Regions from separate parts of the Bradyrhizobium sp. th-b2 genome, predicted to be linked through region 2. Evidence: riboswitches for the same ligand, from Rfam matches in the RefSeq annotation. Region 2 holds a riboswitch; the other holds the start of a gene.
What was found. A riboswitch is a leader RNA that binds a small molecule or an ion and turns the genes downstream of it on or off. The one in region 2 is predicted to bind glycine.
Positions count from the first base shown of each region.

Region 1: it holds a riboswitch for glycine, as region 2 does, so the genes downstream of both, K359_RS52770 (D-amino acid dehydrogenase) here and gcvT (glycine cleavage system aminomethyltransferase GcvT) in region 2, are expected to answer to the same signal.

Region 1 covers NZ_AUGA01000020.1:29,438-36,661, forward strand. Annotated here, with positions in the region: gene K359_RS0123525 (FAD-dependent monooxygenase) at 1-456, shown strand, start outside; gene K359_RS0123530 (hypothetical protein) at 511-948, opposite strand; tRNA gene K359_RS0123535 (tRNA-Leu) at 1,173-1,259, shown strand; gene K359_RS0123540 (PilZ domain-containing protein) at 1,355-1,642, opposite strand; gene K359_RS0123545 (hypothetical protein) at 1,921-2,217, shown strand; gene K359_RS0123550 (ABC transporter substrate-binding protein) at 2,392-4,011, opposite strand; gene K359_RS0123555 (M20/M25/M40 family metallo-hydrolase) at 4,277-5,407, shown strand; glycine riboswitch at 5,500-5,606, shown strand; glycine riboswitch at 5,610-5,725, shown strand; gene K359_RS52770 (D-amino acid dehydrogenase) at 5,791-7,098, shown strand.
Region 2 covers NZ_AUGA01000051.1:44,855-52,078, reverse strand. Annotated here, with positions in the region: gene K359_RS0137750 (hypothetical protein) at 1-574, shown strand, start outside; gene K359_RS0137745 (thioesterase family protein) at 626-1,063, opposite strand; gene gcvP (aminomethyl-transferring glycine dehydrogenase) at 1,215-4,088, opposite strand; gene gcvH (glycine cleavage system protein GcvH) at 4,111-4,476, opposite strand; gene gcvT (glycine cleavage system aminomethyltransferase GcvT) at 4,497-5,642, opposite strand; glycine riboswitch at 5,783-5,872, opposite strand; gene alaS (alanine--tRNA ligase) at 6,075-7,224, shown strand, end outside.

The DNA of each region.
Region 1 (7,224 bases), on a different contig from region 2:
AACGAGATCAAGGGCGCGTTCGCCACGGCGCGCTGGCCCGCAACCGCGCGGATGCTGATCGGCGCCGTCGACAGCTGGCGCAAATGGGCGCTGTTCACCCTGCCCGACATCGGCCGCTGGAGCGAAGGCGCGGTGACGCTGCTCGGCGATGCCGCGCATGCGATGTTGCCGTTCGCCGCGCAGGGCGCCGGCATGGCAATCGAGGATGCCGCCGTGCTCGCCAAGGCGCTCGGCGACTGCACCGGGGAAAACACCTCAGCCATTCCCGCCGCGCTGAAGCGCTACGCCGAGATGCGGCGCAGGCGCATACTGAAGGTCCAGCGCCTGGCCCGGCAGCAGGGCCGCATCTATCACTTGCGCGGGCCGCTCGCGATCGCGCGCGATCTCGCGATCCGCGCCATCGGTCCGCAGCGCATGCTGGCGCGGCAGGACTGGATCTACGACTGGCGCGTCTGAGCCATCAGCTGAGCGCACGCGAACAGCGATCGGCTTCGCTCGAAAGCGCTGAGTTTAGTGGACGACGCCCCGCGGGACGCGTGCCCCCTTCGCGGCAGGCGCCGGCGCGGCGGGCGCTGCGGCCGCAGCGGTCTCGTCCGGCGGGCTCTCGTGGCACTTGTTGCTGCGCCAGGCCTGATCCGCAAGTTTCTGCCGGGCGCGAATCGAGATCAGTTCGTTGCGATAGACCATCTCGGAGATCACGGTACCACCGACGCCGGTCTCCGCCTTGGCCATCAGCTTTTCCTGATCCGCAGCGCTGGTCGCGAGGTTCTTGCGCTCGGTCTCGAGTTGCTTGCAATCATAGAGGTCGTATTTGGCGGGATCGGCGAACGCCGGCGACATGGTATCGCCGATCTGCGCGCAGCCGGAAACGCCCGCGGCCGAGGCGAGCAGCACAATGACGGCCGCCGCGCGCGACAGCTTTGAGCGGCGTGGGAAACGAACAGGCATTCGGCTTTCTTAATCAGACAGTGTTGAGATTGCCTAAAGCAGCCGCCGGTGTCCGGATTGAGGCTCAATCGCGGCGGCGCGCCGCTTATCCCAATGCGAGGCGGCCGAAGCAAATGGAATTGCAGGCCACTGTTTAAGTCTTTGAAACCGCACCTGTTAGCAGCGGATAATGACAATTCCACTTCGCGCCCAAACGCGCTAGAAATCGGCGCGCCTGGCGCAATGCGGACGTGGCGGAACTGGTAGACGCAAGGGACTTAAAATCCCTCGATGGCAACGTCGTGTGGGTTCGACTCCCACCGCCCGCACCAGGCCTCTCGCTCGCGAAATGAGTAGCGTTGGCGCCACGGCCGGCCAGGCGAAGGCGATGCGGCTGCCGCGAGCTACGGCTCGGCCAAGCCGTTCGTCAGTCAAACCCCAGACCGATCCGCCGCTCCTTCTTCCAGATCACCCGGCAGGTGTGCCGCTGGCCGTCGACGGCGAGCACGAAGCGGTCGGGAAACCACAGCGGCGAATTGACTTCGATGCAGGCCCCCTGCGGAGAAAGATTTCGGACCGTGCAGGGTATCGCTTCATTGCCGAACTCGATCGCCCCCGATTTGAGGACGCGGCGACGGGAGCCGGCACGCCGCTCGTCGGTCGGCATTGGCTGTTGCCCGCTGGCTGGTGCGGGCCTGCTTTTGTCGTCGGCCATGAACCCGTCGCGGTCGGTACACAAGCTGGCGGCCAGATTACGACGCGATTCTGACGGGAACCTTAAGACATCGCCAAACGCGTTGGCATGCCACGCGCGCCCACGGCCTCGGCGGGCACGCGCGGTATCACGACGCTCGCATCACCTGATCGTGTTTCCGGGCTGTGGCACGGTTCACAAGCCGGGATCGCCGCGTCTCGTAATCTTCGCGCATTGGAAAATTCCGGCCGCACATTTCGCGGCCGTCGCATTTCGAAATCAATGGTCGGAGATCGGTGATGGAGATTGCAAACTGCAATCGGATTGCTGGCGACAGGGCGTGCGAACAAAGCGCCTCCATTCTCGAGCATGGCGACGACGCGGCCCATTGCAGCAACGGGCTCAATGCCCAGAAATTCCGGGACGCGACGCCCGACGAGCGCGTGATCTACCGGCGATGGATTCGTGGCGCGATCATGCTGTACGGACTGCTGGCACTCGCCGCGGGAACGGCCGTCTGGATTAACGGCGCGGCCGTCGGGCCGACACAGCTCTCCAGCCTGTCGAGCGCGAACGCCGCGAAATCGGGTCACTGACATTAGAGCGTTTTCGAGCGAAGTGGGCACCGGTTCGCGTGAAGAAAACGCGTCAAACAAGAAACTAGAGCTTCGGTTCTGATTCAATCAGAACCGAAGCTTTAGAAGCGACAGTTCGAAACGAAAAATGGCCGGGACAACGCCCGGCCATTCGTCGTGAGCAAAATCGCAAGCTTACTCGGACTTGTCGATATTCCAGAAGATCGGTGTCGCCGGACCGTCGAGCACGCCGGTCAACGACTTCCGCCAGGCGCTCGGAACCGTGTACTGGCCGAGCGGGATGTAGATCACCTGATCGTAGGCCTCGGTCTGGATGTCAGCGGCGATCTTCTTCTTTTCCTCGGCCGAGCCGGCGCGCGCGAACTTGTCGCGCAGCTCCTCGATCTTCGGGTCCTCGGCCCACCCGAACCAGCCGCCGTTCTTGCCACGGCCGGTGATCGACGCGTTGACGATCGGATCGGCGACGTCAGCTGCGACCCAGTTGGTGAAGAACATATTCCAGCCGCCTTCCTTCGGCGACTTCTGGCTGGCGCGGCGGGTCACGACGGTCTGCCAGTCGGTGGCCTGGAAATCCACCTTGAAGCCGGCATCGCGCAACTGCTGCGCCACGACGATCGGCTGGGCCTTCAGCGTGGTGACATCGCCCGGCCCCATGATCACGACGGGCGTGCCGTCATAGCCGGACGCGGCAAGCGCCTTCTTGGCCTCCGCCATGCCGCTGCCCTTCACTAAGGTCTCGGCACCGACGTCGGTCTCCAGCGGCGTGCCGCAGACGAAGAAGGCGCCGCAAATCTTCTGGTACTTGGCATTGCCGACCAGCGCGTCGAGCACGTCCTTCTGGTTCATCGCCAGGAATGCGGCGCGGCGCACCTTCGGATTGTCGAACGGCGGATAGAGGAAGTTCATGCGACCAAGGGTCTGGAAGCCGAACTTGTTCAGCACGTCGATCTTGAGATCCGGATTGGCTTCGAGCACCGGCAGCATGTCAAACGGAAGCTGTTCCATGAAATCGATGTCGCCGGACTGCAGCGCGTTCACCGCGGTCTGCGCATCAGCCATCGTGATCCACTCGACGCGGTCGACCTTGACGACCTTGCCGCCCGCGGTCCAGCTCGCCGGCTCCTTGCGCGGCACGTAGTCCTTGTTCTTCTCGTAGACCGCCTTCACGCCCGGCTGGAATTCCGCCTGCACGAACTTGAACGGCCCGGAGCCGATCTGTTCCGGGATCGGCTTGTCCGGCGGCGTCTCGGCGAGACGCTTCGGCATCATGAACGGCACGCGCGACGACGGCTTGCCGATCGATTCGAGCACGAGGCCGTAGGGCTCCTTCAGCTTCAACGTGATGGTCTTGGCGTCGGTCGCCTCCAGGCTCGCGACGAAGTCCATCAGCTTCTGGCCCATGCCGTCGACCTTGCCCCAGCGCTGCAGCGAGGCGACGCAGTCTTCCGCGGTGACCGGCGCGCCGTCGTGCCACTTCAGGCCGTCGCGCAGCGTGAACGTATAGGTCAACTTGTCGTCGGACACCTTCCAGTCCGCCATCTGCGGCTGGATCTTGAAGTTGGAATCCGTCGCCAGCAACGTGTCATAGATCATGTAGCCATGATCGCGGGTGATGTAGGCGGTGGTCATGATCGGATCGATGACGCGCAGATCCGAGTGCATCACCGCGGTGATGGTCTTGCCCGCAGCCATCGCCTGCGGTGCCAAAGACAATTCCTGCGGCGCGAACGACAGTGCAAGCGCCGTCAACGCAGCCGCAAGCGTGCGGTGCTTCCAACGCGAGATAGGGAACATGCAATTTCTCCTGACGTGAAACTGGTCAAAGCCGGCTTATTCGTTATGCATGCGGTTCGTTATTTAGGCGAACTAACATGCTGTACGGCTTGTGAAATCGAGACTTGCACCAAGCGCAATGCGCGTCAATCGGTTTCGGGCGGGATCGGACGTACACAAACGAATGAGGCCGCGCGCCAGATTTTGGCTTTACAAATTCGTCGGCTGAGATTTTCGTAACGCGCGCGCGATGCCGGCGCGATCAAAACAACAAGAGAGAAAAACGATGAACCCAGCCAATCTTCCCTTTGATTCCGAAGCGATGCTGCAAGGGCTACGTAGCTGGGTGGAATGCGAGAGCCCGACCTGGGATTCGGCGGCGGTCGAACGCATGCTCGACCTTGCCGCGCGCGAGATGGCGATCATGGGTGCGACGATCGAACGCATCGCCGGACGCCAGGGCTTTGCCGGCTGCGTCCGCGCCCGTTTTCCTCATCCCAAGCAAGGCCAGCCCGGCATCCTGATCGCCGGTCACCTGGACACCGTGCACCCGGTTGGCACCATCGAGAAGCTGAAGTGGCGGCGCGAAGGCAACAAGTGCTTCGGGCCCGGCATCTTCGACATGAAGGGCGGCAACTATCTGTCGGTCGAGGCGATCAGACAATTGGCGCGCGCCGCATTCACGACGCCGCTGCCGATCACGGTGCTGTTCACCCCCGATGAAGAGGTCGGCACGCCGTCGACGCGCGACATCATCGAGGCGGAAGCCGCACGCAACAAATATGTGCTGGTGCCGGAGCCAGGCCGGCCGAACAACGGCGTCGTCACCGGTCGCTACGCGATCGCGCGCTTCAATCTGGAAGCAACAGGCAAGCCGAGCCATGCCGGCGCGACGCTGTCGTCCGGCCGCTCCGCGATCCGCGAGATGGCGCGGCAGATCATCGCCATCGACGGCATGACCACCGAGGACTGCACGTTCTCGGTCGGCATCGTGCATGGCGGCCAATGGGTCAATTGCGTCGCGACGACCTGCACCGGCGAAGCGCTCAGCATGGCCAAGCGCCAGGCCGATCTCGACCGCGGCGTCGAGCGCATGCTGGCGCTGTCGGGCACCGCCAACGACGTGACCTTCAAGGTGACGCGCGGCGTCACCCGCCCGGTGTGGGAGCCGGATGCCGGCACCATGGTGCTCTATGAAAAGGCAAAGAGCCTCGCGGCGGCGATGGGCCTCGATCTGCCGCACGGCAGCGCCGGCGGCGGATCGGACGGCAACTTTACCGGCGCGATGGGCATCCCCACGCTCGACGGCCTCGGCGTTCGCGGCGCCGATGCGCATACGCTCAACGAACATATCGAGGTCGACAGCCTCGCCGAGCGCGGCCGCCTGATGGCGGCGCTGCTGGCGACGCTGGACTGACGTCGATTTGCACTGCACAACACGTTGGCACTGCCGGATCGAAATTTAGCCTTGTCCAATTTTCAGGCTTCGCCTACGGTCCGGCCGTCCAACACGACGATGCGGGAGAGATCGGAGCGACAACATGCGTGTTGTTGGCTTCGGCGCCGACGGAGCAACCGCCCCGGAAACTCTCAGGCAAAAGGACTGTATCGTCAGGACGATCTGGAGAGAGACGAACATGGCCACACATCAAGGGCCATGACGTCCACCGAAGGGGATAGTTCGCTATTGGGCCTCGGCCCGATGCGGATCAAGCTCTCAGGTACCGTGACAGATGGGGCGCCGACGCCGGTTTCACCGGTGGTTCGGCGAACCTAACCCACGGGAGCCTGAAGACCACCATGCCTCACATTGCGATCATTGGCGCCGGCATCACCGGCGTGACGACGGCCTATGCCCTGCTCGAACGCGGCTACCGGGTGACTGTCCTCGACAGGCATCGCTACGCCGCGATGGAAACCTCGTTCGCCAATGGCGGACAGCTTTCCGCCAGCAACGCCGAAGTCTGGAACAGCGCCGCGACCATCCTCAAGGGTTTGCGCTGGATGCTCAGGAGCGACGCGCCGCTGCTGATGAATCCGAAGCCGAGCTGGCACAAATATTCCTGGATCGGCGAGTTCGTCGGCCACATCGGCCGCTATCTCAGCAACACCATCGAGACCACGCGGCTCGCCATCGAGGCGCGCAAACATCTGTTCTCGATCGCACAGCGCGAGAACATCGCCTTCGATCTCGAACGCCGCGGCATCCTGCACGTCTATCACGACAAGGCCGGCTTCGAAGCGGGCCTGCGGGTCAACACGCTGCTGCAGCAAGGCGGGCTCGACCGCCGGCCGGTAACGGCGGACGAAATCCGCGCCATCGAGCCCGCGCTGCAGACGGCCTGCTATGGCGGCTTCTTCACACCGTCGGATGCAACCGGCGATATCCACAAGTTCACCCGCGGGCTCGCCGACGCCTGCATCCGCCGCGGCGCGGCCTTCATCCACGAAGCCGATGTCGATGCGATCGCGCGCGGCGATGACGGCTTCCGCATCAGCTGGAACGAAGCCGCTTCGCACGACGCTGACGTCGCGACGCGGCATGAGTTGCAGGCGGACGGTGTAGTCATCTGCGCCGGGGTGGCGAGCCGCTACTTCGCTGGCATGCTCAACGACCGCGTCAATGTCTATCCGGTGAAGGGCTATTCGATCACCGTGCAACTCGATGCGCCGCAGAGCCGGGACGCTGCGCCGACCGTCAGCCTGCTCGATGAAGCTGCGAAAATCGTCACCAGCCGGCTCGGCGCCGACCGCTTCCGCGTCGCCGGCACCGCTGAGTTCAACGGCTTCAACCGCGACATTCGCGCCGACCGGATCCAGCCGCTGGTGGACTGGGTGCGACATCATTTCCCAGGGATCGACACGTCGACGATCGTGCCATGGGCGGGCCTGCGACCGATGATGCCGAACATGATGCCGGTGGTTCGCGCCGGACGGATTCCGGGCGTGTTCTACAATACGGGCCACGGTCATCTCGGCTGGACGCTGTCTGCCGCGACGGCGCAGATGGTCGCAGGGGCGATCGATGATTGCAGCGACCTCGACACGCCTTCAATGGTGCCGTCGCAGGTCGATACGACCGAGACCACTCACGCAGATTTCCCCTAATTGTCCGGCCGAAGAGGAAGAATATGAGCGTATTTGCCTATGGCCAAGTCGGAATTCGCTGAGAAACGCCGCGTGATAGGAACTAGCGTCACAATGGGAAAAAGCGCTTCATCGCGGGAGGGGACA
Region 2 (7,224 bases):
ATGGAAAGAAGTGCCGCTTATCAACATACGGCCTGCCGACCTCGAGACCGCAAGCATCTGCTGGCAGGCCTATCGCGCGGCGACGCCCGAAGCCTGTTTCGATGCGCTGCATCGAGACCTCAGCGGCTTTCCCTTGCTGAGGCCGGCCCTGCTTGACCTGCTCCAGGAGCTTCCGTGGAGCAGATCGGGACTTGGCGCGACCGAACTGCGACTGCTCGAACTGATTGCGGCGGGCTTTATGGGTACGAACGGGTTGTTCTACCTTCGCGGCTTCGGTCAACGCGCCGTATTCACCGACATGGAAATCGGGACGCTGCTTCAAGGGCTCGCGCACGGGCCGCAGCCCGCGATCGCCGGACTCGATGACGAGTTACGCGTCATCGCCCCTGAGAATTTGCGAGCGCGCATGGAGGCCTATCGGCGAAGCCGGCTGTCGCTGACTGAATTTGGCGAAGCTGTCCTCGCCCATAAGGAGGACTTCAGTCGTCACAATCCGATCGATCGCTGGTGGGGCGGCACGCATCTCACCAACGACAATCTCTGGCGCTGGGCCCCAACCCTGGTGAAGCACTAGCGCCCAGTGGCCGTTGTGACTCAATCCGCGCAACACGGATTGGCAATCCGCTTAGCCCTGCGCCAGCGCCTTTTCCCGGCGCGCGATCAGCCCCCGCAAGTCTTCGGTCACGGCGACCGATTGGTGCGTCTTCTGATCGGTGGCGACCCAGATGATCTCGCCGGTGGCGCGAAGGTCGTCGGAGCCCTTGGCGAAGATCGCAAGCGCAAGCACGATCGAGGAGCGGCCGATCCGCGCGACCCGCACGCAGACCTCGATGTCCTCGTCGAACCGGATCGGCGCCTTGTATTCGACGACCGACTTCACGGTATGAAAGTCGACGCCGGTCCGCGCCACCTCGCCGAGATAGTCGTAGCCCATCGCGCGAAAATATTCGGTGATCGCCGTGTCGAAATAGGTCAGATAGTGGGCGTTGAACACCACGGCCTGCGCGTCGACCTCGGAATAGCGGACGCGAAACGGGAAATGAAACCAGAATTCCTGGCGCATGAATCCTCCTGCCGCGGCATTGCTCGCCGTCGTTCTTCGGACCTTATGATCACCGGACCGCAGGATGGGTAGAGCGAAGCGAAACCCATCACGGCTCATCACGCTCGACGAATGATGGGTTTCGCTTCGCTCTACCCATCCTAAAATAGCGCTACTCCGCCGCCTGCGCGTAATCCTCCACCGGCGGGCACGAGCACACCAGATTGCGATCGCCATAGACGTTGTCGACGCGCCCGACCGGGCTCCAGTATTTGTCGGACCGTGACACGCCCGCGGGGAAGCAGCCCTCGGCGCGGCTGTAGGCCCGGTTCCAGGCATCGTCGGCGATGTCGTGGACGGTGTGCGGCGCGTGGCGCAGCGGCGAGGCCTCGACCTTCCAGCGGCCCTTCTCGATCTCCGCGATCTCGTTGCGGATCGCGATCATGGCGTCGCAGAAGCGGTCGATCTCGAACTTCGATTCCGATTCCGTCGGCTCGATCATCAGCGTGCCCGCCACCGGGAAGCTCATGGTCGGCGCGTGGAAGCCGTAGTCGATCAGCCGCTTGGCGATGTCGTCCACGGTAACGCCGCTGGTCGTCTTCAGCGCCCGCGGATCGACGATGCACTCATGCGCGACGCGGCCGCGGACGTTGCGATACAGCACCGGGAAATGCGGCTGCAGCCGTGCCGCGATGTAATTCGCATTGAGGATCGCGATCTCGGTCGCGCGCGTCAGCCCTTCGCCGCCCATCATCAGGATGTAGATGTAGGAGATGGTCAGGATCGACGCCGAACCGAACGGCGCGGCCGACACCGGGCCGATGGCGTGCGCAACCGTGCCGTCGGTTGCGGGATGGCCGGGAAGATAGGGCGCAAGATGCGCCTTGACGCCGATCGGGCCCATGCCGGGGCCGCCGCCGCCATGCGGGATGCAGAAGGTCTTGTGCAGGTTGAGATGGCTGACATCGGCGCCGTAATCGCCGGGCCGGGACAGCCCGACCTGCGCATTCATGTTGGCGCCGTCGAGATAGACCTGTCCGCCATGCGCATGCACGACGTCGCAGATCTCGCTGATATGCTCCTCGAACACGCCGTGGGTCGACGGATAGGTGATCATCACAGCGGCGAGATTGGCCGAATGCTTCTGCGCCTTGGCGCGCAGGTCCTCGACATCGACGTCGCCGCGCGCGTCACAGGCCACCACCACGACGTCCATGCCGACCATCGCGGCCGAGGCCGGATTGGTGCCATGCGCGGAGGAGGGGATCAGGCACACCTTGCGATGCGGCTCGCCGCGCGCGAGATGATAGCCGCGGATCGCGAGAAGCCCGGCATATTCGCCCTGCGCGCCGGAGTTCGGCTGCAGCGAGACCGCGTCATAGCCGGTGATGTCGCACAGCCACGCCTCCAGCCGCTGGAACAGCGCGTGATAGCCCTTGGCCTGATCCGCCGGCGCGAACGGATGCAGATTGCCGAACGCCGGCCAGGTCAGCGGGATCATCTCGGTGGTGGCGTTCAGCTTCATGGTGCAGGAGCCGAGCGGGATCATCGCGCGGTCGAGCGCCAGGTCACGATCGCTGAGCTTGCGCATGTAGCGCAGCAGTTCGGTCTCCGAGCGGTGCGTGTTGAACACCGGATGGGTGAGGAAGGCGCTGGTGCGCCGCAGCTCCTTCGGCAGCGCCTCGCGTGCGGCCGCCTCAATCTCGGCATAGCTGAGCTTGCCGCCGAACACGCGCCACACCGCCTCGACGGTCTCCGGCGTCGTGGTCTCGTCGAGCGCGATGCCGAGCGTGGTTGCGCCGATGCGCAGATTGATGCGCTCCGCCAGCGCGCGGGAGACAATCTCGATCTGCTTTGCGCCAGCCTCGACGGTCACGGTGTCGAAGAACGCTTCGCTCACAGGCGCAAAGCCGAGCTTGCGCAGGCCTGCGGCAAGCACGGTGGCGCGGCGATGCACGCTGCGTGCGATATGGGTCAGGCCCTCGGGGCCGTGATAGACCGCATACATCGAGGCGATCACGGCGAGCAGCACCTGCGCGGTGCAGATGTTCGAGGTCGCCTTCTCGCGGCGGATGTGCTGTTCGCGGGTCTGCAGCGCCAGGCGATAGGCCGGCGCGCCGCGCGAATCCACGGAGAGGCCGACGATGCGGCCGGGCAGCGAGCGCTTCAGCGTGTCGCGCACCGCCATGTAGGCGGCGTGCGGTCCGCCATAACCCATCGGCACGCCGAACCGCTGCGCCGAGCCGATTGCGATGTCGGCACCGAGCTCGCCGGGCGAGGTGAGCAGCGTCAGCGACAGCAGGTCCGCCGCCACGATCGCAAGCGCGCCCTTGGCGCGCAGCGATGCGATCGCGGGCTTAAGGTCGCGCACCGCGCCCGAGGTGCCTGGATATTGCAGCAGCGCGCCGAGCACGTCGGCCTTGTCGAGCTCGGTCAGGGGATCGCCGACGACCAGCGCCCAGCCGAGCGGAGCGGCACGCGTGCGCATCACCGCCAGCGTCTGCGGATGCACCTCCTTGTCGACGAAGAAGACCTTCGCCTTGACCTGCGAGTGGCGCTCGGCGAGTGCCATCGCTTCCGCCGCCGCGGTCGCCTCGTCGAGTAGCGAGGCGTTGGCGACGTCGAGCCCGGTGAGGTCGCAGACCATGCTCTGGAAGTTGAACAGGGCTTCGAGCCGGCCCTGGCTGATCTCCGGCTGGTACGGCGTATAGGCGGTGTACCAGGCCGGGTTCTCCAGGATGTTGCGCTGGATCACCGCGGGCAGGATGGTGCCGGAGTAGCCCTGGCCGATCAGCGAGGTGAACACCTGGTTCTGTGCGGCGAGCTCGCTCATATGCGAAAGCGCCTCGGTCTCGCTCAGCGCGCGGCCGAGATCGAGCGGCGCCTTCTGGCGGATCGACGCCGGCAGCGTCTCGTTCATCAGTGCTTGCAGGCTCGCAGCGCCGACGGTCTCCAGCATCGCGTTGATGTCGCGCGGCGACGGTCCGATGTGGCGGCGGACGAAATCAGTGGCGGCTTCGTTGATCGGCTTGAAGGGCGCGTTCATGGCTTGATCCTTGGGCTGATCCTTAGGCGGTGTGCGCGGCGTAGGCGGCCTCATCCATCAGGCCGCCGAGCTCGCTCTTGTCTGATATCTTCAGCTTGAAGAACCAGGCTTTGCCGCCGGCATCCGAATTGACCAGCGCGGGCTCGGCCGCGAGTTCTTCGTTGACCTCGATCACCTCGCCGGTGATCGGCGCGTAGACATCGGAGGCGGCCTTGACGGATTCGACGACGGCGGCGGCCTCGGCCTTCTTCAGGCTGCGGCCGACCTTGGGCAATTCGACGAACACGACGTCGCCGAGCTGCGATTGCGCGTAGTCGGTGATCCCGATCGTGGCGACGTCGCCCTCGATGCGGAGCCATTCGTGGTCGGACGTGTACAGCGTCGTCATGGGGATCGATCCTTTGGCGTCTAGCGTTTGTAGGTATTGGGAACGAACGGCGTGGCGGCGACTTTCAGCGGCAGCCGCTGGCCGCGCACTTCGGCGAAAACGGTGGTGTCGAGCGCGGAAAGCGAGGTCGGCAGATAGCCCATCGCAACCGGCGCATTGAGGCTCGGGCCGAAGCCGCCCGACGTCACCTTGCCGATTGGCTCGGTCGAGGTCGGATCGGCAAACAGGGCTGCACCTTCGCGCACCGGTGCGCGGCCGTCAGGCTTCAAGCCGACACGGCGGCGGGAGGCACCTTGCGCGAATTGGGCGAGGATCTTGTCGGCGCCCGGAAAACCGCCGGCACGGGCGCCGCCGCTGCGGCGCACCTTCTGCACCGACCATTCCAGCGCGCCTTCGACTGGCGTCGTCGTGGTGTCGATATCGTGGCCATAGAGGCAGAGCCCGGCTTCGAGCCGCAGGCTGTCGCGCGCGCCGAGCCCGATCGGCAGCACGTCGGGATTGTCCAGCAACGCCGTGACCAGGGCTTCGGCCTTGTCCGCCGGCACCGAAATCTCAAAACCGTCCTCGCCGGTATAGCCGGAGCGCGAGACGAAGCAGTCGATGTCGGCGACGCGGCGCGGGCCGGCGTCCATGAATTTCATCGAACTGACATCTGCACAAAGTTTCGCCAGCGCCGATTCGGCTTTCGGTCCCTGCAGCGCAATCAGCGCGCGGTCGGCCAGCGACACGATTTCGCAGGCGTCGGAGAGATGCGCGCGCAGATGCGCCTCGTCCTCGGCCTTGCAGGCGGCGTTGACCACCAGGAACAAATGATCGCCGAAATTCGCGACCATCAAATCGTCGAGCAGCCCGCCGTCGTCGTTGGTGAATTGCGCGTAGCGCTGCCGTCCCGGCGCGATGCCAACAATGTCCTGCGGCACCAGCTTCTCCAGCGCGAGCGCCGCATCGGTGACCTTGCCGGATTTGGCCTTCAGGACAAGCTGGCCCATGTGCGACACGTCGAACAGGCCGGCTTCCTTGCGGGTGTGCAGGTGCTCCTTGAGCACGCCGGCGGTGTATTGCACCGGCATGTCATAGCCGGCGAACGGCACCATCTTGGCGCCGCGCGCCAGGTGCAACGCGTGCAGCGGGGTCTGTTTCAGCGGGGAAGTTTCGCGCGCAAGCATCACAGGGCCCTCGCGGTTCCCGCAGGGGACCTATTTCCCCTTGAGAAACCTGCAGAAAGCCCCATCTGTCGCTGTGCCTGAGAGTATTATCCCGTCGGCGGACGCATCGGGGATAACCCCAGCGCCTCTTTCCAGATGTCAGACGTCACGCGGTCCTTTTGCCTGAGAGTTTCCGGGGCGGTTGCTCCTTCGGCGCCGGCGCAAGGCCGGTCTCTCCCGACGTGACTTAAGTACAGGTAGGTAGAAAACACGGCGCCACCAAGACTGTCAACGCAGCTGCAGCAACTATCCAATGGGCTTTGTGCTGCCGCGGCAAGCCCATGATCCGCCTGCACAGTTTCTGGACACCGCAGCTGGCAATGTCTAAAAGCGTTCGGCCGGAAAATGACGCCTTTTTGCGGCTGGCCGGCCCCTTTTTCCGATTGGATGAACATGAGCAGCGTCAACGACATCAGGTCGACATTTCTGAACTTCTTCAAGGAGAACGGCCACGAGATCGTGGCGTCGTCGCCGCTGGTTCCGCGCAACGACCCGACCTTGATGTTCACCAATGCCGGCATGGTGCAGTTCAAGAACGTCTTCACCGGTGTCGAAAAGCGCGCCTATCAGCGCGCCACGACGTCGCAGAAGTGCGTGCGCGCCGGCGGCAAGCATAACGACCTCGACAATGTCGGCTACACCGCGCGCCATCTCACCTTCTTCGAGATGCTGGGCAATTTCTCGTTCGGCGACTACTTCAAAGAGCGCGCGATCGAGCTCGCCTGGAATCTGATCACCAAGGATTTCGGGCTGAAGAAGGACAAGCTGCTCGTCACCGTCTACCACACCGACGACGAGGCGGCCGGCTATTGGAAGAAGATCGCGGGCTTCTCGGAGGACCGCATCATCCGCATCCCGACCTCGGACAATTTCTGGGCGATGGGCGATACCGGCCCGTGCGGGCCGTGCTCCGAGATCTTCATCGACCGCGGCGAGCACATCTGGGGCGGACCTCCGGGCAGCCCGGAGGAGGATGGCGATCGCTTCCTCGAATTCTGGAACCTGGTGTTCATGCAGTACGAGCAGGTGACGAAGGAGGAGCGCGTGGCGCTGCCGCGTCCCTCGATCGACACCGGCATGGGGCTGGAACGCATGGCGGCCATCCTGCAGGGCGTCGAGAGCGTGTTCGAGACCGATCTGTTCCGCCATTTGATCGATGCGGCCGCGTCGGCGCTCGGCCATGGGCCGAACGCGCAGAACGTCGCGTCGTACCGGGTGATCGCGGACCATCTGCGCTCGTCGGCGTTCCTGATTGCCGATGGCGTGCTGCCGTCGAACGAGGGCCGCGGCTACGTGCTGCGCCGGATCATGCGCCGCGCGATGCGCCACGCGCAGCTTCTGGGTGCCAGCGAGCCGCTGATGCATCGCCTGGTCTGGGCGCTGGTCCGCGAGATGGGCCAGGCCTATCCGGACCTGGTGCGCGCCGAGAAGCTGATCGAGGAGACGCTGCGGCTGGAAGAGACGCGCTTCCGCAAGACGCTGGTGCGTGGCCTGTCGATCCTCGACGAGAAGAGCGCCGGCCTCAAGAAGGGCGACATGTTCG